DNA from 3 places in the Paenibacillus sp. FSL H8-0548 genome. Region 1 is predicted to be linked to each of the others. Evidence: riboswitches for the same ligand, from Rfam matches in the RefSeq annotation. Region 1 holds a riboswitch; each other region holds the start of a gene.
The links. Region 1 has a riboswitch for ZMP and ZTP ahead of rpiB (ribose 5-phosphate isomerase B). Riboswitches for the same ligand answer to the same signal wherever they lie in the genome.
Positions count from the first base shown of each region.

Region 2: it holds a riboswitch for ZMP and ZTP, as region 1 does, so the genes downstream of both, MHI37_RS01655 (DJ-1/PfpI family protein) here and rpiB (ribose 5-phosphate isomerase B) in region 1, are expected to answer to the same signal.
Region 3: it holds a riboswitch for ZMP and ZTP, as region 1 does, so the genes downstream of both, MHI37_RS25090 (tetrahydrofolate dehydrogenase/cyclohydrolase catalytic domain-containing protein) here and rpiB (ribose 5-phosphate isomerase B) in region 1, are expected to answer to the same signal.

Region 1 covers NZ_CP152049.1:6,948,089-6,956,142, forward strand. Annotated here, with positions in the region: gene MHI37_RS29290 (peptide ABC transporter substrate-binding protein) at 1-230, opposite strand, end outside; gene glyA (serine hydroxymethyltransferase) at 965-2,212, opposite strand; gene MHI37_RS29300 (TIGR01440 family protein) at 2,293-2,898, opposite strand; gene rpiB (ribose 5-phosphate isomerase B) at 2,941-3,384, opposite strand; ZMP/ZTP riboswitch at 3,483-3,564, opposite strand; gene MHI37_RS29310 (low molecular weight protein arginine phosphatase) at 3,636-4,214, opposite strand; gene MHI37_RS29315 (manganese efflux pump MntP family protein) at 4,352-4,897, opposite strand; gene MHI37_RS29320 (L-threonylcarbamoyladenylate synthase) at 5,018-6,079, opposite strand; gene spoIIR (stage II sporulation protein R) at 6,204-6,971, opposite strand; gene MHI37_RS29330 (RNA polymerase sigma-70 factor) at 7,161-8,033, shown strand.
Region 2 covers NZ_CP152049.1:352,855-360,908, forward strand. Annotated here, with positions in the region: gene MHI37_RS01630 (response regulator) at 1-281, shown strand, start outside; gene MHI37_RS01635 (hypothetical protein) at 283-579, opposite strand; gene pyk (pyruvate kinase) at 768-2,183, opposite strand; gene MHI37_RS01645 (AraC family transcriptional regulator) at 2,289-3,071, shown strand; gene thrS (threonine--tRNA ligase) at 3,466-5,379, shown strand; gene MHI37_RS01655 (DJ-1/PfpI family protein) at 6,369-6,941, opposite strand; ZMP/ZTP riboswitch at 6,999-7,078, opposite strand; gene MHI37_RS01660 (MDR family MFS transporter) at 7,301-8,054, opposite strand, start outside.
Region 3 covers NZ_CP152049.1:5,846,503-5,854,556, reverse strand. Annotated here, with positions in the region: gene MHI37_RS25095 (5'-nucleotidase C-terminal domain-containing protein) at 1-5,376, shown strand, start outside; gene MHI37_RS25090 (tetrahydrofolate dehydrogenase/cyclohydrolase catalytic domain-containing protein) at 5,483-6,328, opposite strand; ZMP/ZTP riboswitch at 6,395-6,473, opposite strand; gene MHI37_RS25085 (hypothetical protein) at 6,631-6,909, shown strand; gene MHI37_RS25080 (YitT family protein) at 7,207-8,054, shown strand, end outside.

The DNA.
Region 1 (8,054 bases):
CCTGTTGCAAGCGTACCAGAAACATTGTCTTCCATCAGTGCAGGATCCAGTGTTGAAGGCTCTGAATGGATATTCAAACGGAATGCTTTCGTTTCCGATTTACCCTCAGAAGTTTCATTATTCGCCGCACCGTTGTTGCCAGTCTCATTTTTCGGAGTACAACCTACCGCAACCATAGCAAGAATGAGTAATGCAGCAACAAAAGTAAAAGCAGACTTTCTTGTTCTCATTAAAATCCCCCGCTTCCTCTCTATTCGATTCAATAGGGGTCTATCCTCCCATTTAACCTTAGAGAATTATTATTATTAATTTTTTCACTATACATCTATGTTAATTATTTATCAATGGTATGTAAACTGTAAATTATTGTTTTATATCGCTTTAAACCGTTACACTTCACCACTTCAACGCGTTTATTCGATTAATTAATTTTACACTTCAACGCTTTCAAGCGTTTATTCATGTTATTTATTCATTATTCATAAACCACAAAATTCCAAATACATTAACTTACATTTATAGATTGAATTCTCATAATTTATATCCCTATTTTACAGATCTAAATTTCGCGATTTTTTTATTAATCCAAATCGATAAACCTATTATTTATAACGATAATCTACTATTTATACACGAATTTCTATCTTTTGAATCAACATGTAAAATTACAATATTTCACTATTGAATACCCCCTCTTTATCTTTTTACCAAGGTGAAACGGTCATCTCCATCCTTGGACGACGACAGCTGGTTTCATTCCCAGAAATATAGAGAAAGTATGGCGAAATGATATACTTTCCTATATTTTCAAAAAAGGTTATTGTGCCTTTCAGGCAAATTTATTGCCTCCGCTTGTAACGCTATTATTTTATAACGCTAATTGTTTTATGCACGGAAAAACAAAAAAACCCATTCGACAACTAGTTGTCGAATGGGTTTCCAAATCAATTTAATTAGCTATGAATTAGTAAGTCATGCCTGGATACAGTGGATATTGAGCAGTAAGGTCACGCACCATGCCGCGAGCCTTCGTCAAAACCTCTTGATCCTGTGGACTGTTTAGTACAAGAGCGATCACTTCTGCAATAACTTTCATTGCGTTCTCTTCCATGCCACGAGCTGTTGCTGCCGGCGTACCGATACGAATACCGGAGGTTACAAACGGGCTTGTAGGATCAAATGGAATCGCATTTTTGTTAACAGTAATACCAACCTCATCAAGAACATGCTCAGCAACCTTGCCTGTAATGTTCAGACTGCGCGTATCGAGCAGCATCAAGTGATTGTCTGTTCCACCGGATACGATGTTGAAGCCTTTAGCAACAAGCTCCTCAGAAAGCACTTTAGCATTTTTGACTACTTGTGTCGCATATTGCTTGAATTCCGGTTTAAGCGCTTCTCCGAAAGCAACGGCTTTTGCTGCGATAATATGCATCAAAGGGCCGCCTTGTGAGCCAGGGAATACCGCTTTGTCGATCGCCGCTGCCCAAGGCTGACGGCAAAGAATCATACCGCCGCGTGGTCCGCGAAGCGTTTTGTGAGTTGTAGTCGTTACGAAGTGTGCATGCGGTACTGGGCTTGGGTGAAGACCCGCAGCTACCAAACCAGCGATATGAGCCATATCAACCATGAACAATGCGCCTACGTCATTCGCAATTTTGCCAAGCGTTTCGAAATCGATTGTACGCGGATATGCACTTGCACCAGCAACAATCAGACGAGGACGGTGTTTGAATGCAAGTTTGCGAACCTCTTCATAATCAATCGTGAAGGAATCCTCCTGCACGCCGTAGGCTACGAAATTATAAAGCAAGCCAGAAGCGTTAACCGGGCTGCCGTGCGTCAAGTGACCGCCATGCGCCAGGTTCATACCGAGCACAGTGTCACCAGGCTTCAAGGCTGCAAGGTAAACCGCCATATTCGCTTGTGCGCCGGAGTGCGGTTGTACGTTTGCATGCTCAGCTCCGAACAGCTCTTTCGCACGATTGCGAGCGATATCCTCTACGATATCAACATGCTCACAGCCGCCGTAGAAACGTTTGCTTGGGTAACCCTCTGCATATTTGTTCGTAAGCACACTTCCCATTGCTTCCAATACAGCTTCGCTAACGATGTTCTCAGATGCGATAAGCTCGATGTTATCGCGTTGACGTCCTAGCTCAAGTCCTAGCGCTTTTAGTACCTCAGGGTCCTGCTTACGTAAATTTTCCATCTGAATATTCCTCCTCATAGTTAGAAAGCTTATATTTTCAATAAATACTTATAAAACTAATCATTAAGATTTAAACATCGTTATTCACATGAACCCGCAGATTGCTCTGCAGTAATATTCGTTTGCAGCTCGTAAACTGCGCGGGAACCGCCAATCAGCTTCGGCCTCGTGATCGCCATTGTCACATGAGCCTCGCCGATCCGGCGAACAGAAGGTCGAACGGGTACAGCAACCCGCTTCAAATGCATACCGATGAACGTATCTCCAATATCAATGCCCGCATGTGCTTGTACAGCCTCAACCAAGCAAGGAGACACCAGCTGACGATAGGCATAGGCTGCCATTGATCCGCCAGCCTTCGGAACAGGAACCGCACCTACGATCTCAAGTCCGTATCTCTCAGCGGCAGCACGCTCAATGACAAGAGCGCGATTCAAATGCTCGCAGCATTGATACATCGGCACGAAGCCAATTTCTCTGCGCACAGCATCCACGCCTGCATAAATTTGTGCAGCTGCATCGGTTGTTCCAGCTGTACCAATGTGATGCCCCAGCACCTCGCTGGTGCTTACTCCTATGACAAGCAGCTGATTTTCAGCAATGCTGCCTGCAGCTGCAAGCTCTCGAACAATCGTTTCTACCTGCTTTGCAATGACTCCAAGCTGTACGTTGCCATTTTCACTCATTGCGACGGCCTCCTGCTTAGGTATGGCATAGGTATGGACAATCTATTGCTCTTCAATTTGATTTACTTTATTTACTCTGGCAACATGACGCTCGCCGCCCGAGAACGGTGTTTCGAGCCAAATACGAATAATTTCCAAAGCGACTCCTGGACCAATAACGCGTTCTCCAAGTGCTAATACATTCGTATCATTATGCTCGCGAGTTGCTTTTGCAGAGAACATGTCATTCACTAGTGCACAGCGGATACCCCGTACTTTGTTGGCAGCAATCGACATGCCAATTCCTGTGCCGCAAATCAGTATACCGCGTTCTGCTTTGCTGCTCGTTACAAGGTCACATACGGGCAATGCATAATCTGGGTAATCAACGGATTGATCGCAGCTGCAGCCAACATCCTCGACCTCATGACCGAGCGATAAAAGAAAAGGTACGACCTCATCCTTCAAGCGGTAGCCTGCATGATCGGCACCAATGGCAATTTTCAACGTAAAAGACCTCCTTCGAAATAACACATTACAGTGCTAGTATACCTATTTTTGCAGAAAAAGACGAAAAAAGAGCATGACATGCTAATTAGCATGCTGCTCTTTGCCCAGGCGACCGGCCGTATGTTCCGATGCTCCACCGTGGTTAACCCACTTCCGTCGCCAGTTACATCGGAAACCGTATATTATTCTTTTATAATAGCCGAAGTCTTTCAAAAAATCAATCTTTATCGACATAGGCACTCGTGTATTTATCTTCTTGTCAGCTTGTCCAAAAGCTTCACCAGCGCGGCTTCGATTTCGTGTGCGCTGCTGTCATAAATAGACTGTGAGCCCCCGAACGGATCAACGATATCGAAGCTTGGAATACGCTGCTCCAGCTCAAGCAAACGGCTTCGCTCGGATGCTGACAGCTTCTGACCCAGCGCCTGCTTCATGTGAAGCTCCGAATAAAGCTGCTCCAGCTCCTCAATATCGGCAAGCACCTTTGCATCCATATTCGAATATTCCTTAAGTGTATAGGCCTTGTCCACCGCTTCCGGATACCATTGCAGCAGCCCTCGCTTATGATTGGACGTCATCGTCAAAATAAGGTCAGCCCAGCTAACGGCCTCACTTGTCAATGCTAATGAGGTGCTTTTATGCTCAATTTCCCGCTGCCTAAGCGCCTCTGCCGCATGCGACGAGACTGGCAGGCCATCAATGGTCGATATGCCAGCTGAGCGCACAGCAATAGTAACGCCCCTCAAAGCAGCCATTCGGCGAAGCATGGCTTCAGCCATTGGTGAGCGGCATGTATTGCCGGTACAAATAAATAAGATACGTTTCACACTGCCAACCCCTTTTCCACCCTCATATTTTCCTATATTTCAAGGTGAAACGGCTGTCGCCGTCCTTATGGCGGTGGCGCGTTTCATTCCGGAGAAATATAGAGAAAGTATGACGGAATGATATACTTTCCTATATTTCAAAAAATAAATAATATGCCAAAAACAAACAGAACCCCTCCGCCAATGGCTTCGCCATATTCGCCAAGGTTGCCGCTTACCTTTCGCCCGAGCAGCAAGCCAAGCACCGACATAAGTCCGCCAAGCAAGCCAATCAGCAATACCGTCACCCACATATTAGCCGAAAACATTCCAAGTGTAATACCTACCGAGAAGGAATCAATACTGACGCTAAGGGAGAGCACAAGCAAGCCCCACAACGATTGATGATCAAACGATTTTACTTCCTCCCCGCGCAGCGAGCTGTAAATCATATGCCCACCGAGCAGAACCAGCAAGATACCTGCCGCTGTCGTCGCTACTTCTCCAAGCAAGCTGCCTACGTACTGTCCGGTATATATCCCAGCTAGCGGCATGAACACATGGAACAAGGCAATAACGACTCCCAGCTTCAAAACATCCAACAAGCGTATGCCCTTCAGACCAATGCCGAGTCCAAGCGAAAATGCATCAAGTCCCAGAGCCAACGCTATAATGAGCAGCGTCAAAAACTGCCCTGCCTGCATATGTGCATCTACCACAGCCGATCTCCCCCATGTCCGCGCATAGTCTATATCCAACATATGCGGGATTAGGGACAAACATACTACTGATCATACAAGCTGTACTGCTGCGCAAAAAGCTGCTTATACGCGAATGATTCGATGACCGGCTGCTTTAACCAGCCGATTCATTAAAGCTGCGCCAATTCCATCCTCCTCGCAGCCTTCCGCCCATATCCGCTGCACACCTGCGCCATCAAATACTCGCAATGCAGCATACAGCCTCTGAGCAGCGGCATCAAGCTCCGCTTCGCTGCCCAAAGATAATAGACGATCCGCATCAAAGCTTCCAAGTCGCTCATCAAAGGCGAGAACGCCCGTTACCTCGCCGCGTGCTCTCGCCGCTGCAACCTGCTCTTGAATATAGAAGACAACTGCACCCGCCTCCCCCCGCACAAGCTCCAGCTCCCCCTGCGGAGCGTAATGCGTATATTTCATCCCCGGAGAACGAGGCGCAGACTCAGGCTCCGCTTCATTTGCGCTATCGATGCTTACATCCGGCACCGCCTGCTGCAGCGCTTCACGTGTAATTCCTCCCGGGCGCAATATACGTATCGCGTCAAGGCCAGTAAGTTCGATGACAGTTGATTCCAAGCCAACTCCCGTCTGCCCATCATCAACAACTCCGTCTATCCTGCCGTCTAAATCCTCTAGAACATGCTCTGCCAAAGTAGGGCTCGGTCTTCCCGAGCGATTGGCGCTCGGAGCTGCAATCGGACAGCCGGCTTGCGCAAGCAGAGCAAGCGCTGTTCTATGATCCGGTATTCGAATGCCTACGGTCGGCAATCCGGCGGTCACAAGCGGCGAGAGCGCCCCTGTCCGTACAGGAAGCACAATCGTAAGCGGACCCGGCCAAAAATGCTCCATAAGCACTTTCGCGAGCGGCGGATACGGAAGCACAAGCTCGTCCAATTGCTCGCGTGCCGCAATATGGACGATAAGCGGGTTGTCCGATGGACGGCCCTTTGCCGTAAATATCCGCTCAACGGCAGCCGTGCTCCTCGCATCCGCGCCAAGACCATAGACCGTCTCCGTCGGAAATGCGATAAGTCCGCCTTCTCTTAGCTGGCGAGCAGCCTCTGTGAGCTGAGTACTTAACTGCTCATCCGCTGCCTTCTTCACATGCCATATTTTAGTTATCGTCATCTCTATCATTCAATCCTTGCTATATAATTAAATTGTCCATTCTTTCGCTATTATAGCATATGCGTCCGTAAACGAGCAGAAACGACAGCCGCCCCTTCATAACTGAAGCTGCAGCTGCCGTTTCTTATGAAAATAACGATTTAATCCAGTCGATCAAGGACTTAAGCATTTCCCAGAGAAAAAACTTTGCTTCCGGTGCTTCTCCGCCAGGTGCCGCATCCTCTTTGGAAGCTTGCAGCGCGGTGGCTTTCTCCACAGCTGGATCTGCCTTCACCACTGCTGCCGATTGCACCGTATCCCCTGCGGGAGCCGCGGATGCCTCGCCACTCACAGCATCAATGAAGCATAACGGAGGAAATAGCACGCACCACCAATTTTGCCCGCCGCCTTCGCCCAAGGTAATAAGCAGCGACTCATAATCACCGGCTGGATAAACCTGATCGCCGTACATTTTCGTCGGGAATGGCACCATCCCAAGCTCTGCGGAAAAGTCATAGCTAAACCCGCGGCTCTCCAACACCTTTGCCGTAATGCGTTCAATTTCAGCCATATTTGCGATAATGCTTTGACGGGCTTCCTCGATCGTTTGAGGACCGGTAACCCAGCTATTCATCGCTTTAACGATCTCATCCCGCACAAGGCGTTTTACCACTTGATCCGCGGGATTATCGGAATTTGCTAATATACGAAGGCGGATAGCCTCCTGCGGAATATGACTGCTCGCGACAGCAGCGTCCATTTGCTGGGATTCCCAGCTCATAATTAAGAGAATAAGTGCAAAAATGATAAATCCATATGAGTTGCGATAAGCAAGCCGGTTGGAACGTTTGGAATGAGAATGAGTTGTTTTTGTAACATTAGAATAGGAATGAATCGAATAATTGCTGGACATACACACAAGCCCCTCTCGTCGCACCCGTCAGTGCGTCTGCTTGCGTCCCGGAACGTATCTATCCGTCATTATGTCCAGCAGCTCTACTATATAAACCTACTAATCTATCTTTTTTCCAAAAGTGATTACGGTATAATAACAGCCATAAGCTTAATCTTATATTTTTAAGAGAGAAGGACGGATCATTTGATGAGTTTCGAGAGCATGTATACGACATATCGACCGCTGCTCCATTCCATTGCCTATCGTATGCTCGGCTCGCTCAGCGAGGCCGAGGATTTAGTTCAGGACGTATTTGCCGACTATAGCGGACTAGACACCTCTAATATCAGCAACGAAAAAGCGTATTTAGTCCGAATGGTCACTAATCGATCCCTTACTGCCCTGCAATCGGCACGCAAGCGGCGAGAGGTATACGTCGGTCATTGGCTGCCCGAGCCGGATATTGCTTCTGCCGAGCAGGACCCTGCTCAGCTTTATGCAGCGCATGAAGAGCTTTCTTATGGACTGCTTGTCATGATGGAAAAGCTGTCAGCCGCCGAGAGAGCTGTCTTCATTCTTAGAGAGTCGCTTCAGTACGACTACACGGAAATTGCGGAATGCCTGCAGCTAAAAGAGGCCAATTGCCGTAAAATTTTCAGCAGAGCTAAAGGGAAGCTTCAGCTCGAGCGGAATAAGCTTCCTGCAAACTCGGTAAAGGCCGCACCGCTTGTTGCCGCCTTTATGGAGGCTGCAGCCTCAGGCGATTTCGATAAATTGATTGCTCTTTTGACGGAAGAGGCTATTCTGGTCGCTGATGGCGGAGGTAAAGTGCATGCTGCCATCTTCGCGATCACTAGCAGAGCCCGCGTGATCGCTTTTCTACAGGGAGTAATAAGGAGAAGCTTCCTGGGGGACGGCCACCAATTTGCTGTCATTAACGGACAAGCTGGCCTCATCATTATGAGCGATAATAAGCCAAAAAGCGTGATCAGCTTCCAGCTGAATGAGCATGAGCAGAAGCTCGAGCGAATTTTCGTCTTGTTGAATCCGGACAAGCTGGTTCATGTCGGACTTCTATAGGCTATTTGGTGAGAAGTTAAA
Region 2 (8,054 bases), 760 kb from region 1:
TGCGTGAAAATTTCAGCAACGAGCTGAGCTTGGAGAAGATTGCTGCCAACTTCAATTTCAACCCATCGTATTTAAGCAAAATATTCGTGAAGCATACAGGCGAGCCGCCTTCCAAATATTTAATTACATTACGAATCAACGAAGCCAAATATTTGCTGATTCATAAACGCGGCTTATCCATCAAGGAAGTTGGCGAGCAGGTAGGCTACGCCGACCCGTATTATTTTAGCCGTATATTCAAGCAGGTAACGGGTCAGACGCCAACCGAATTCCACAAATGATTTAGAGGAAAGGTGTCTTTTTTACGAAGCTTTGGGCGAGATGATTGGCGTACAGATCTTTATCATTTTTTTTGTAGTTTTCGAGCACATCGATTAAATAGTCGTCTGCGGGATTGTTGGAGCGGAAAATAAACTGCTCCTTGTCGATGATATGTACATCGTGTCCGCATTGCTTTAAACAGAGCTCATAATCCTGGACAGTGGGTAGAGTGTTTTCTTCCAAATAAATCAGAGCAGTCAGCTGCTTCGTTTCCGCTCCATGCATAATTTTGAAATAGACGGTATGTTCTTTTTTCATTATGATTCCCTCCAGATCAATTATACGTAAGTGTTGTTATTATTATATTATGCCCTTTTGCTGCTTAGGAAGCGTGTATATTGTGAAAGCTTCTTGAAAATGTAGAATATATTGCTGCTTACTAGGGAAAAAAAGCTGCAGCATCCGAGGACGCTGCAGCTATTATAATGATCGAAGGAGCGTGATTTCTAAACCTGTGCCACCTTGATTAGGTTCGTAGCACCGGCTTGGCCAATCGGAACGCCGGCAGAGAGCACGATAATATCTCCTGTATCAATCAGGCCTGTTAGCTTAGCATTTCGCGTAGCAGATTCAAACATTTCATCAGTAGTCGTCACAGGATCACCCTTCACCGGAATAACACCAGCGAGCAGGCAGATTTTCGCCAATACATGATCATGCTGGGTAATCGCGATGATCGGAGCACTCGGACGGTATTTGGATACCATGCGCGCCGTAAAGCCGCTTTCCGTCGAAGTTAGAATAGCTTTGGCACTTAGCTCTAGCGAAGAGCTAACGACGCCTTGGCTAATAACCTCTGTAATATTCGTGCTTTGCTGCGATCTTTTTTTATCGAACTGCTCTTTGTAATCGATCATCGATTCCGCTCTTTTGGCAATAGCAGCCATCGTTTGTACGGAGGCAATTGGATACTTGCCAGCGGCGGTTTCGCCGGAGAGCATAACAACGTCTGCACCTTGAATAACGGCATTTGCTACGTCACTAACCTCAGCTCTAGTTGGACGAGGGTTTACCTGCATCGACTCGAGCATATGTGTAGCAACGATAACGGGCTTGCCAACGAGATTACATTTGTTGATCATTTCACGCTGCATCATCGGAACGTCCTCAATAGGCACCTCTACGCCGAGATCGCCGCGGGCAACCATAATGCCGTCGGAGGCTTCAATAATGGCATCGAGATTAAGCATGCCTTCTTCGTTCTCGATCTTGGAGATGATTTGCACATGGCTGGCGTTTGCTTCCTCAAGAATGTTGCGGATTTCCAAAATATCCTCTGCCTTGCGTACGAAGGAAGCGGCAATAATCTCAACATTATTCTGAATGCCAAAGTTGATGTGCACGACATCACGCTCGGTTACACCCGGAAGTGTCGTTTTGATGCCTGGCAGATTGACGCCCTTGCGCGGCTTCAGCGTGCCGCCGCTAATGATCAAGCAGCGGATGTCATTTCCGTCAACAGAAATCACGTTAAGATCAACGAGTCCATCATCAATAAGTATTCTGTCACCGGTCTTCACGACTAGTGGAAGCTCCGCGTAATTGACAGGCAGACGAGTCGCATCGCCTAGCACATCCTCTGTCGTTAGAATCAGCTCTTCGCCGATAATTAGCTCGCAGGAAGCTTCTTTTAGCTTACCAATCCGTACCTCAGGGCCTTTTATATCCATCATAATTGGCACGTAAGTGTTAAGCTCGCGCGCCGCTTGTCGTATATTATTCATTCGCATGACGTGATCTTCTAATTCCCCGTGAGCCATATTCAGTCTACCAACGGTCATTCCTGCTTGGATCATTTCTTTGATCGTCGAAACGGAGTCGCAAGCGGGACCCATTGTACAAATAATTTTTGTTTTTAGCATGTTGTAGGCCTCCTCGTTTTTTTCATTGTAACGTAGTTTGTCGAAAGTGAATGAGAACTATAGTACAATGATTGTACAATAGTACTGTCGAAAGGGGCATGCGGCATGCTGGTGATTTCGGATGCGCACCAAGACAATGGAGCGGACTGGTACGAGGAGGGAGAGGGGCGAGAGCGTTCCTTTCACCTCGCGTTGGTGACCTACGGGAGATGTGTATATTGGGTGAACGAGGAGAAGGTTATTTTAGAGAAAGGAGATCTGCTTCTGGTTCCTGGTCCTAATTCTTTCTACGGGAAGAGCATTCCTACGGTCGTTCATACGAAATATGTGATCAATTTTCGAAGAGCTGAGGGAGAAGTTGTTCTGCCGCTGCTTGGGCTGCAAGAGCCGATGAAGCAAAGGCTGGGCTGCTTTGAGGTTGTGCAGGAGAGGCTTCGGGGCATTCTGATGCAATATAAGGAGAAGCCGGCTTATTATGAGCTGATGGCGGAGGCGCTGCTGGTGGAAGCTTTGATTTATTTGAATCAGGAGAAGGATCGCGGATTGATCTCCTCGGAGAAGCATCGGCGCGTAGACAGCATGAAGCAGTATATTGCGTCGCATTATCGCGAGAAGGTCACGAAGGAGGAGCTGGGCGATGTAATTAATACGACGCCTAATTACGCAGCGACCTTATTTAAATCGGTCACTAATCAGACCATTAGTGAATATGTTCATAATCAACGGATGAAGACAGCGATCTATATGCTGACGGAATCGCAGCTGATGATCAGTGAAATTGCTGAGTATTTGGGCTATAACGATGTGTCATATTTTTATCGTATATTCAAGCGCAGCACGGGAAGCTCGCCTTCTGATTTCCTGCATGAGCGTTCTTCAACGGTGTAAAGCGGGGATTCGCCAAGGTTGACTTCTCGGCAGGTTCGGATTACAATTTACCCAGAAATAGGCTTTGACCAAAGACACGATTACCTTAAGCGGGCTGTCCAGAGAGAGAGGCGAAAGCTGAGAGCTTCTCCAGCAACCGAATGTGTAATTACCCCTTTGCAGCCGTGTTATGGAACCCGTTGCTTATTTGCTCGGACGGTTGTACATAACACCGTTTCATCCCCGTTACCGGATGCTCAATAAGGATCTTGCTCTAGCTTACGGATCTGGCGTTCAGCCAGTGATATAAAGCAGCAGATCGAATGAGGGTGGAACCACGAGCTGAACGCACTCGTCCCTTTACGGGAGAGATGTGTTTTTTTTGCGTTCAACTAATTCGATCGGAGGCTGCAATATGAGTATTGAAATTACATTACCAGATGGAACAGTTAAGGAGTATCAGAGCGGTACCACACCACAGCAAATCGCGGAATCCATCAGCATGGGACTAAGCAAAAACGCAGTGGCAGGCAAGGTTGACGGCAAGCTGGTCGATTTGAATTATGCCCTAAATGCGAGCAGCCAAGTAGAGATCGTAACGCTGGATGAGGCTGCGGGACTTGAAGTTTACCGTCATAGTACAGCACATGTTATGGCGCAAGCACTTAAGCGAATTTACGGAGACAAAGCAGTGAAGCTGGCAATCGGCCCTGTCATTGAAGATGGTTTCTATTATGACATCGATATTGAGAAGCCGTTATCAAGCGATGATCTTACTGCTATCGAAGCAGAAATGAGCAGGATTATACAAGAGAATTTGCCCATCGAGCGCCGGGAAGTAAGCCGGGAGGAGGCGACAGCACTGTTTGCGCAGCTGGAGGAGCCGCTCAAGCTGGAGCTGATCCGTGATTTGCCGGAGGACGCTGTCATTACGCTTTATGAGCAAGGCGAGTTTGTGGACCTTTGCCGTGGTCCGCATTTGCCTTCAACAGGACGAATTAAAGCGTTTAAGCTGCAAAATGTAGCCGGCGCGTATTGGCGCGGCAATTCGGACAATCAAATGCTGCAGCGAATATACGGCACATCCTTCCCTAAGAAGGCGCAACTGGAGGAGCATTTGCAGCTGCTTGAGGAAGCGAAGAAGCGCGATCACCGCAAGCTCGGCAAGGAGCTGGAGCTGTTCATGTTCTCCGAGGAAGCGCCAGGCATGCCGTTTTATTTGCCGAACGGAATGACGATTCGTACAGAGCTGGAGAGTCTGATCCGCGAGCTTCAACGGCAGCGGGATTATGAGGAAGTACGTACGCCGTTCATGATGAATAGGCGGCTATGGGAGCAGTCAGGGCACTGGGATCACTATAAAGAGAACATGTATTTTACAGATGTTGACGATACGTCATATGCGCTCAAGCCAATGAACTGCCCAGGGCATATGCTCATTTTCAAAAATAGTCTGCACTCTTACAGGGATCTGCCGATTCGAATGTCGGAATTCGGTCAGGTGCATCGCCATGAATACTCGGGAGCGCTAAATGGCATGATGCGTGTTCGTACATTCTGTCAGGATGATGCCCATCTCTTCGTCAGACCCGACCAGATTGAAGAGGAGATAAGCCGCGCGATCGCATTGATCGATCATATTTATGCCGTATTCGGCTTTGCCTTTCGGATTGAGCTGTCGACAAGACCGGAGGATTCCATGGGTTCAGAGGAGCTGTGGGATCAAGCGGAGCAATCGCTGCGGAGCGTGCTGGACAGCCGAAATATTCAATATCGTGTAAATGAAGGCGATGGTGCATTTTACGGACCGAAAATCGACTTCCATATTCTCGATGCGCTTGGACGCAGCTGGCAGTGCGGAACGATTCAGCTGGACTTCCAAATGCCGGAGAAGTTCGACTTATCCTACATTGGCGAGGATAATCAGAAGCATCGGCCGGTCATTATTCACCGCGCGGTTTATGGATCGATCGACCGTTTCATCGGTATTATTACAGAGCATTATGCCGGAGCATTTCCGCTGTGGCTCGCTCCCGTTCAAGTGAAGCTTCTGCCCGTTTCGGAGAAGTATATCGATTATGCTTTGCAGGTGAAGCAAGAGCTGGCAGAAGCCGGCATTCGTACGCAGGTGGATACTCGGAATGAGAAGCTGGGCTACAAGATCCGCGAGGCGGGACTGAGCAAGGTTCCTTATACGCTGGTGCTGGGTGAGAATGAGAAAAATGCGCATACAGCTGCTATTAGGAAACGCGGCGAAGGCGACCTCGGAACGCAAGCGGTGCTTGAGGTTGTGCAGCGGTTAAAGGCTGAAATTGAGGAAAAATTATAAGGATGATTGCAATAAGTCAAGGGTAGGGAGAGGCGCTTAGCCTCTCTTTTTTTAAAGTATAGAGGCAAGTATAAGTTTGATATCTATACCCCACCTAGACTGCACTTCTTACAATAAAAACCTCACATGAGGGAGATTTCAGATGTCTACAATGTAATCCTGCAGTAGAATTAGCTCTAAAACAACGAATATGGGACTATAATAGGCTATTTATTGCATAAATGAACCAATTCAATCGATAAGCACACATAGGTGCTTAATGCCCTAGAGCAGCGGGCATTCTTGCACGATAAGCACACATATGCGCTTATGAGGTGGAATTATTGGCGGGACATGGTCATATCGTGCCGATAAGCACACATAGGTGCTTAATGCGATAGAGCAGCGAGCATTCTTGCACAATAAGCACATATATGCGCTTATGAGGTGAAATTATTGGCGGGAGATGGTCACATCGTGCCGATAAGCACACATAGGTGCTTAATGCGATAGAGCAGCGGGCATTCTTGCACGATAAGCACATATATGTGCTTATGAGGCGAAATTATTGGCGGGAGATGGTCACATCGTGCCGATAAGCACACATAGGTGCTTAATGCGATAGAGCAGCGGGCATTCTTGCACGATAAGCACATATATGTGCTTATGAGGCGAAATTATTGGCGGGAGATGGTTACATCGTGTCGATAAGCACACATAGGTGCTTAATGCGATAGAGCAGCGGGCATTCTTGCACGATAAGCACATATATGTGCTTATGAGGCGAAATTATTGGCGGGAGATGGTCACATCGTGCCGATAAGCACACATAGGCGCTTAATGCCACAGAGAGCGGGCATTCTTGCACGATAAGCACATATATGCGCTTATGAGGTGAAATTATTGGCGGTACAGGAATTAACTCCTGCACCGCTATTTTTTGAAATTTTCTTCACTAATAGCGAGCTATGTTATTAGTGAGCATACCACTTTTGGAGCAGCCTCACCTATTAACCCCCAGCTTTATAATAGGGATAGTCCATTTTTTCTTGCACCTGCCTAGCCACGTCGCCACTCGTAATAGACTCTATGAAAAATAGACCTAAATCAATCGAAGCCGAAACTCCTCCGCCTGTGAATACGTTCCCATCTCTTACGTAACGTTCTTTAACGACCTCAGAGCAATAGGGCTCTAGCAGCTCATAGGCAGAAGGATTTGTTGTCGCTCTTTTGTCCTTTAAAAAACCAGCAGCACCCCAAATTAAAGCTCCGGTACAGACCGACACCTGATACTGGACATCACGCGCTGTTTGAATCCATGATATAAATTCAGCATCATATCGAAGCTGCCTTGTTGCCATACCGCCGGGAATAAATACAACATCATAACCTGATAGGTCAGGGTAAACATGATTGATTTTAATCGTCAAGCCTCGATCATCCGTAATTTGATCCTTGTTTGAACAAAAATCCCACGATATGTTCTCATTTGCTGTTACAATCCCGAGCCGCGTTACCGATTCATAAAACCCAACAAAATCTAAAGTAGTCATTTGATCAAACAGAATGAAAGCCATCTTCATCTTAAGCACCGGCCCTTCCATGTTATAAAATAAAAAAAGCATTTGATCTATGATCAAACACTTTGCCCAGGCGTACGACAGTATGAATATGTGCTTCCTCGTGGTTCTCCACGTTAGCGCCAGTTACACATACCAAATATTTACTTTATTATATTGAGAATATTCAAATAAATCAAAGCTTTTTTAGGCGTGCTCGCCTATAACTCATGATATTACAAAGTAATACTTTGTCATACTCAATGAAAAATGAGGCTGCCTATGCGTCCAAATACCGGGAGAATGGAAGCAAGTGGAGCGCGCTGAATAGGACAATGAAGCATGCCATTTTCTGGGCGCTTATGCGAAGACTGAGCTTTCTATCAACTGTCCGGTTGAAAGGCCTCAGCCTTAGTCTTCTTTGCGCTGCCAGCTGCCGGCTTGCGAAGCAGCAAAGAAAGCGGCAGCGCAGACACAATAATAATAGCTGAGAATAAGAAGGCATCATTAATACCGAGCGTATAGGCTGCTTTATAATCAGCGGGGCTTTCGCCAATCCGAGCCTGATGAACAGCCAGCCGGGCATAAAATAACGATGTAAACAAGCCGAGCGCCATCGCGCTGAAGATTTGTCTCAGCCAGTTAATGAGCGCGGAGGCGTGACCGGACAGCTCCTTTGGAATCGCCATCATCCCGGCATTGGTCACGGGCGTCAGCGCCAGGCCCGTTCCTGTATTGCGAATAGCGAGAATAATCATTATGGTCAGCAGGCTTGTGCTTATTTGCAGCCTGCTGAACAGATACGTTGTAATAATAAGAATAGAACCGCCAACAAGGGCTAGCACCGCAGGGCCAAGCTTATAATAGTAGCGACCGGAGAAGAAGGTGGCACAGGTTAAGCAAACAGCTCCCGGCAAGAACAGAAGGCCGATATGAAAGGAGCTGAGTGAGTGGATTTCTGCCAAATATAAAGGAACAAAGTAAATACCTGAATAAAGCGCAACAGAGAGAATAAGCGAAATAATTAAGCTTACCGTAAATGTCCGATTGCGAAACAAGCGAAGCTGGAGCAAGGGCGCCTCTGTCCGCAATTGATGGATAACAAACAGAACTGCACTGCTTAAACCAACAGTCAGG
Region 3 (8,054 bases), 1.1 Mb from region 1:
CCTACTACGGGAAGCAATCTTATGCCTTTATCCGGAAAGATAGTCTCAGGAAAGTATTACTTGACTCAGCAAGCTGCAGGTGCCGATGCAAGTGCAGCTAATCTGCCAAGCCCTGATGCGATTGGTTCATTAAATATGGGTGGAGCCAGCGGTAAGGTGAAGCTGGTAGACAGCAACAATGTGACTATTGATTTAGTTGGATATGGCGCGTCAGGTGAGTTTGAAGGTGCAGGACCAACAGGTACATTGCTTACGAATGTAACAGCGACTGTTCGCAAGAGCAACCGTGCCCAAGATACAGATAATAACAGTGCAGATTTCGAAACTGCTGTACCAGATCCAAGGAACTCTTCTTATGGAGCTGCTGCAGTCGGAGTTGAGGCGGTAGCTCCAGATGTGAGCGCTGGAGCGGTGCCATCTGGCACAAGCATTAAGATCTCAACGCCAACGGTTGGCGCAAGTGTCTATTACAGTGTTTATGGTGCAGGTGATGAACAAGTCGCTCCGGGCGACTTTGCATTGTATCAGCCAGGGGTATCATCCATTGTGATCACAGCGCCAACGACAGTTCATGCTTATGCCCAAAAAGATGGCTTGGCAGATAGTGCGCTGAGTGAGTATTCGTATACTATTTCGAATCTGATAACCATTGCGGAAGCGCGCGCTGCTGTAATTGGCACAAACGTTACGCTTAGCGGTGTAGTCACTCACCGTGCGGATTCAGGCGGGTATTATAATCTATTTGTACAGGACTCAAATAACGGAATCGTGGTTAGAGTTCCGAATAGCGTTTCCGTGCAGCCTGGCGATAACATTGAGGCATACGGAAAGCTCAATGAGTATATCGGCCTGATTCAATTGGAAGCAGCTGTAGAAAATACGAAGGTAACGGGTTCGGTTGTAGTCCCAGAGCCGATGTTCGCAGATTCAACCAGCTTTGGTAAAACAACAGAAAATCGCAACAAATTTGAAGGTCGATTAGTACAGGTGAGAGATATAACCGTTGAAAGTGTTGCCGGCGGCGTAGTTACTGCTGTGGACGCTGCGAGCGCAAGCAAAGTTATTATTTATTCCTCCGACGCTTCCTTTGTTGCAGGGAAAACCTTTGAGCAGGTAACTGGCGTTATGACGTATTATTCCAGTGTGGGGCTTGAGCTGCTGCCGCGCCATGCACTTGATATTGTTGCGAAGCGTTTAGCTGTTCAGGCGAGTATTCCGTCTGGCGGCATTAACGCCGGAGGCTCGGTTGCGTTAAGCACGCTTGCAGAAGGCGGCGTCATTCGTTATACGACGGATGGAACGAATCCAACGGCTTCAGCAGGCACGATCTACACCTCACCAATTGTCGTCCAAGCAGATACGGTCATTAAGGCGGTTGTAACCGCTGGCGGTGTGACCAGCGAAGTATCCAGCTTCACTTACAAGGTACTGGAAAACACGGACGGCATAGCGATTCATAGCATTCAAGGTGAAGCGCATAAATCAATTTATATTAATGTGCAGGTGTCGAATGTGACAGGCATTATCACTTCGGCAAGTGCAGATACCTTCTATATGCAGATGCCTGATGCTGAGAACGATAACAATTCGAATACTTCTGAAGCTATTCAGGTTTATAAGCAGGCTCATGGCTTTGTTGTGAAGGACGGGGTTTCGGTAACGGGAACGGTTCAGGAATATGGAAACAGCCCATCGCTGACGGTTACTCAAATTAATGCAACGACGATTAATAAGCTATCGAGCAACAACGAGCTGCCTGCTGCGATCCTTATTGGAAAAGGCGGCCGCATGATCCCGAATCTGATCGATACGGACAGCTTTGGCGAGTTTAATCCAGCTATCGATGCGATTGATTTTTTCGAGAGCTTAGAGAGTATGCGAGTAGAGCTAGATAATCCAACCATAACAGGACCTTATGCCAATGCGGTAACTCCGGTTACGATTGACAATGGTGCGAATAATCCAATTAAAACGGCTGCTGGCGGCATTGTGCTGCAGGGCGATGGTTTGAATGAGACAGACAGCAGCCTTAATCCGCAGAAGCTATTTATTGGCGCTAAACCAGCCGGTGTCGAGATAAAAACAGGCGATGCTTTTGACGGCAATATCGTTGGTGTGATTCAGTACGCAAGCGATCTGTACAAGCTGATGCCAACGGAAACTCTGCCTGCTATTATCCGCGGTACAAATACGCAGAAGGTAACGACGCTTGTCCCGGACCCAAGCAAGCTGACCATCGCTACCTTTAACGTGGAAAATTTCAACGCAGCGGAAACGGATAAGGCTGACAAAATTGCTTCAATTATTGTAACGAACATGAAGAAGCCGGACATTATCGGGTTGATGGAGGTTCAAGATAATGACGGGGGGACGGATTCCGGAAATACGGATGCTGCTCAAAGCTTCAAAGCGCTGATCGACGCGATTAAAGCGAAGGGCGGTCCCACTTACGCTTACACGGATATAGCACCTGAGAATAATAAGGATGGCGGAGCGCCTGGAGGCAATATTCGAGTTGGCTTCTTGTATAATCCGGACAGGGTAGATCTTGCTGAAGGCAGCGAAGGCGACTTTGCCTCTACGATTAAAGTAAATGCAGTCGGTGGACTGACTCAAAATCCTGGACGGATTGGTTCTGCGGACGCTTCTACATTCGCTTCCTCCCGCAAGCCGCTCGTAGCAGAATTTGTTTTCCAAGGAAAACGTGTCGTTGCTATTGCTAATCATTTGAACTCTAAAGGCGGAGACGGCAAGCCTTGGGGCGATATTCAACCTGTTGTACGCAGCAGCGAAGTGCAGCGTGCGAAGCAAGCGGAAGCTGTTAACAGCTTCGTTAAGGAATTGACGACGAAGGCTCCTGAAGCAAGTGTCGTTGTATTGGGAGACTTTAATGATTTCCAATTCTCCGGTACGCTGAACAAGCTGAAGGGCGCGGAATTGACTAATCTGGTTGATACGCTGCCAGTTGCTGAACGTTACTCCTACATTTATGATGGCAATTCACAAACGCTGGATCATATTTTGGTAGATAACGCTGCTGGCGTCAATGCAGAAATTGACGTTGTTCATGTCAATGCGGATTTCTCTACTCAACAAGGTAGAGTGAGCGATCATGATCCGCTTTTAGCGCAGCTGGATTTGTCAGCTAAGGAGGATGCTCTTTATCCGCTCACGATTTTGCATACGAATGATACACATGCGAATTTGGATACAACCAACTCGCCAAACAACGTTCTTCGCCGTGTTACTGCGATTAAGGAAACGAAAGCAAGCTCGACGAATCCGATTTTGGTTGATGCAGGAGATGTATTCTCGGGTACGCTGTATTTCAACAAATATTTGGGGCAAGCGGATCTTGCGTTTATGAACTTGGTTGGCTACGATGCGATGACCTTCGGCAATCATGAGTTTGATAAAAACTCCGGCGTGCTGGCAGACTTTATTGGCAATGCGAAGTTCCCGTTCGTATCGTCCAACGTGAATTTCTCGAAGGATGAGATTTTGAACGCGATGTTCAAGGACGAAATTAGCTATGATGCCAAGGATGCAACGATTTATCCTGCGATTGTTATGCAGGTGGATGGCGAAAACATCGGATTGTTTGGTTTAACTACGGAGGATACCGCAAATATAGCTTCTCCGGGCGATGTCACATTCGATAATGCCATTGTTAAGGCGTTGGCAACAACAGCAATGCTGGAGAAGGAAGGCATAAATAAAATTGTGGTGCTTTCGCATCTTGGTTATGATGCGGATCTTGAGCTAGCTAAAGCGGTAAAAGGCATTGATATTATTGTTGGGGGCCACAGCCACACGCAGCTGGATCAAGCTGTAGTCGACCATACAGATCTAGATGCGCCGAAGCTAATCGTACAAACAGGAGAAAAAGGACTGTTCCTCGGCAAGCTGGAAGTTATGTTCAACAAAGCAGGCATTCTGACTAGATGGAACGAGCAATTGATCTCGGTCGATGGGAAAACTGGCGATGTGTATAACTTTGCAGAGGACGCGGAAGCCAAGATTATGCTTGAAACAGACTATAAGCCGGGCATTCAGGAGCTATCGAATCTTGAGGTCGGGAATACAGAAGTAGTATTGAACGGCGTTCGTGCTGATGTGCGCTCTATGGAAACGAACCTCGGCAATCTGATCGCTGATGGTATGCTTTATGCAGCAAAAGCAGCGGGTACAAATGCTGTTATCGCACTGCAAAATGGCGGTGGTATCCGCGACTCTATTAACGCAGGCCCGATTACACAAGGGGAAGTATTGACTGTGCTTCCATTCAATAATGATCTGGTTACGATCACTTTAACCGGGCAAGAAATTAAGGATGCAATGGAGAACGGCGTTTCTACCATTACTACGACCAAGGATGGCCGCTTCCCGCATATTGCAGGGATGAGATTTGATTATGATTCAACGAAGCCGGTCAATGAGCGGATCATTCGTATTCAGGTGAAAAGCGGCAGCAGCTATGTGCCACTGGATATGAATAAGACCTATGAAGTAGCGACAAATGCATTTACAGCCAAAGGCGGAGACTTCTACGCTTCTCTTGAGAAGGCGTATAATGAAGGGCGCGTAAACCTACTGTATTTGCCGGACTATGAGGTGTTTACAAACTATATTCAGAAGCTTGGTGCAATCACGGCAGCAACATCGGCTGTTGAAGGTCGAATCGTTGATTTGAAGGGCAGTCCGATTCCAGATGGTGGAACAACACCAACACCGACGCCAGCGCCAACGTCGCCTCCGACTTCAACACCAACACCGACGCCAACGCCGGTTCCGACACCGACACCAGGCGGTAACGAAGGTTCGTCGCCGAAGTTTAGCGATGTTGGCAATCACTGGGCAGCACAAGCGATTGAAGCAGCTGTAAAGCTGGGCATTGTTAGCGGTTATGGAGATGGCACTTTCCATCCTAAGGATAACGCGACAAGAGCAGAGTTTATAACGATGATGGGCAGAGCATTTAAGCTTGAATCGACAGCGGGTACGCTTAATTTTGCTGATGCCGATCAGGTTCCAGCTTGGGCGCGCTCCTTCTTTGCGCAGCTTATCGAGGATAAGGTGATAGCAGGCTACGAGGATAACACGCTGAGGCCATCCAATAAGCTAACACGCACTGAAATGACCGTTATGCTGGTTCGTGCACTCGGCATCAAGGTTGATCCGAATGCGAAGCCATCATTCGCGGATACAAGTGACATTCCGGCATGGGCAAAACCATCTATTGCTGCTGCACAGTCTGCCGGACTTGTTGGAGGAGTAGGAAACAATCGTTTTGCGCCACAAGTAAATGCAACAAGAGCAGAGGTGGTTGCACTTATTTTGGCAGCTTTGGATCATATGAATAATGCGCGCATATAAATAACCTGAGGCGTCCCTTTCCACCCGTAAAGAGTGGTTAGGGACGTTTTTTATATTGAAGAGCGTGAATTTGCGGTGGAAGAGTGAATTGAAGCGCTAGATTACTCTAGTGCAGTGCTAGTTTTTCTGCGGCGGCGACTGTATGTTTGAGCAGCATCGCGATCGTGACTGGGCCGACACCTGCCGGCACGGGGGTTATAGCGCTGGCTTTAAGCAAGCAAGCCTCATAATCTACATCGCCAACGTTCCCAGCATTGTAGCCGGCGTCTAGGACAACTGCTCCTGAGCGTAGCCAGTTCCCTTGTATGAACTTTGGCTTGCCAACAGCGGCGACGATGATATCTGCGAGCCCGACCATATCTGCTAAATTCAAAGTTTTCGAATGGCAGATTGTGACCGTAGCGTTGCGGTTAAGCAGCATTAGAGATACAGGCTTGCCGAGAATGGGGCTTCGTCCAATGATGACAGCGTGCTTGCCTTCAATCGGGATGCGATAATAATCAAGGATAGCCATTATAGCGGCTGGCGTACAGGATGGATAGTCAGCATAGCCAAAAGCATTTTGAGCAAAGCCTAGTGCCGTAACGCCGTCGACGTCCTTGTGAATGCTTATCGCTTCAAAAGCAGCTCGCTCATCAATTTGATGCGGTACGGGATGCTGCAATAGGATGCCATGAACGAGCGGATCTTCGTTGAGCTGTGAAATGACAGCAATTAGCTCCTCAGTCGAGGTAGCTTTATCCAAATGAATGCGCCTTGATGTGATGCCAAGCCGTTTGCAGGCGTTGCCTTTCATTCGTACATAGGTTTCAGAGGCTGGATCTTCTCCTATGAGAATCGTTGCTAAGCAGGGGATGATACCCTGAGCACTTAATGCTTCAATTTTAGCTTTGAGTTCATCCTTGATCGACTCTGCTACACGTGCACCGTCCAAAATCAATTTGTCTGTCATCTTTTACCCCAGCTCCTTCGAATGGTCGTCGAAAAACATAAAAAGGCAAGGGGGATATATCCCCCTTACCTTTGCCCAGGCGTACGGCTAATATTCTGCGCGCTTCCTCATGGTTCCCCATGCTCCGCCAGTTACGCACAGCTTTGAGATGCTTCTCTTATTTTAACAATAAAAGAGAGAGAAAACGAGTACTCTCAAAAATTGGGTTCCATTTTTTACAAAATGCTTAGCTTCTCTACCTAATAAAGATGAAATGAATGTGGTATAATGGTACGAGCAATTGAACTAGGAGATGACTAACGATGAGTGAACAATTGAACGAGCAAGAGCAATTGCAATACATTGCAAACAAGACGAGTGCGGATGAGCAGCTGATCAAGCTTGTATTGAAGCATGAGCATGCCTTCATCAATGATGCGAAGGAAGATAAGAACGGTGAGGTCGACATTGATGGAGACGAATTGGTTGATTATGTACTCAGTCGTCCAGATGTTAAATCGAACGAGCTAGTCGTTGAAGCTATTTTGGATGCAGAGATGGACTACCTTATGGATAAGGGACTAGCAGGCTACGTGGACTAAAATAGAGAAATTCAAAGACTCATGCCGCATTTATTCCGGTATGAGTCTTTTATGTCTTGTGAGGTCTCATATATGACATATCTATGTTATCAATCTAGTTTTTGAGTGGTTTAAATTCCTTTTAGTACCATTTTAAGCGGAAACCGCTCTTTTATATGTGAGGTTTAGTGTTGTTTTAGGAGGGGAGAACAGTTTTCTCTGCCAAAACATATAGCTGAAATGCACACTTTTTTTGAAAAAGTGCCATTTTTGTGCTAAAGTCAAAAGAGAGATTCAGAAAAAACGGAGGTAAGGCTGTTGGCGAAGGCACATAGAGGGTTATCGACTTTAGAAATTTTTAAACGGTTTATATTCATTTCGATTGGTTCAATTCTTATGGGTCTTGCCTTGGAATTGTTTCTTGTGCCGAACAATGTTATCGACGGGGGCATCGCCGGTATTTCTATTATGTTGGCTCATTTAACTCCTCTCCCTCTGAGTGTATATTTATTTATCGTGAACGTGCCTTTTCTTATTCTTGGCTATAAGCAAATTGGGAAAACATTTGCAATATCCACGCTGTATGGCATCATCGTAATGTCTGTGACGACATCATTCCTCCATCATGTACATGCATTCACAGAGGAGAAGCTGCTCGCTGTATTGTTCGGCGGTCTTATTTTGGGAGCAGGTGTGGGTCTGGTTATTCGTTTCGGAGGCTCGCTGGATGGTGTGGAAATCGTATCGATTCTAGTCTCGAAGAAGCTTCGTATGCCTGTCGGACAAATTATTATGATTTTTAATGTAGTTATTTTTGTTATCGCGGGTTTTGTGTTTGAATGGGATTCAGCAATGTATTCGATGTTCACATACTATATTGCGATTAAACTGATCGATATCGTTGTAGAGGGACTTGATGAATCGAAATCAGTCACTATTATTTCAAGTGAGTTCGAGGAAATTTCACAGGCAATTATCGATCGATTAGGCAGGTCGACAACCTTTATTCACGCGCGCGGGGGCTACTCGAAAGAGGAAACGCAGATGATTTATTGCGTCGTTTCTCGTCTGGAGCTGGCAAAGCTTAAATCCATCGTGCAATCCATCGACGAGAAGGCATTTATTGCCATTGAGCATGTGTCGGATGTCATGGGCGGCGGCTTCAG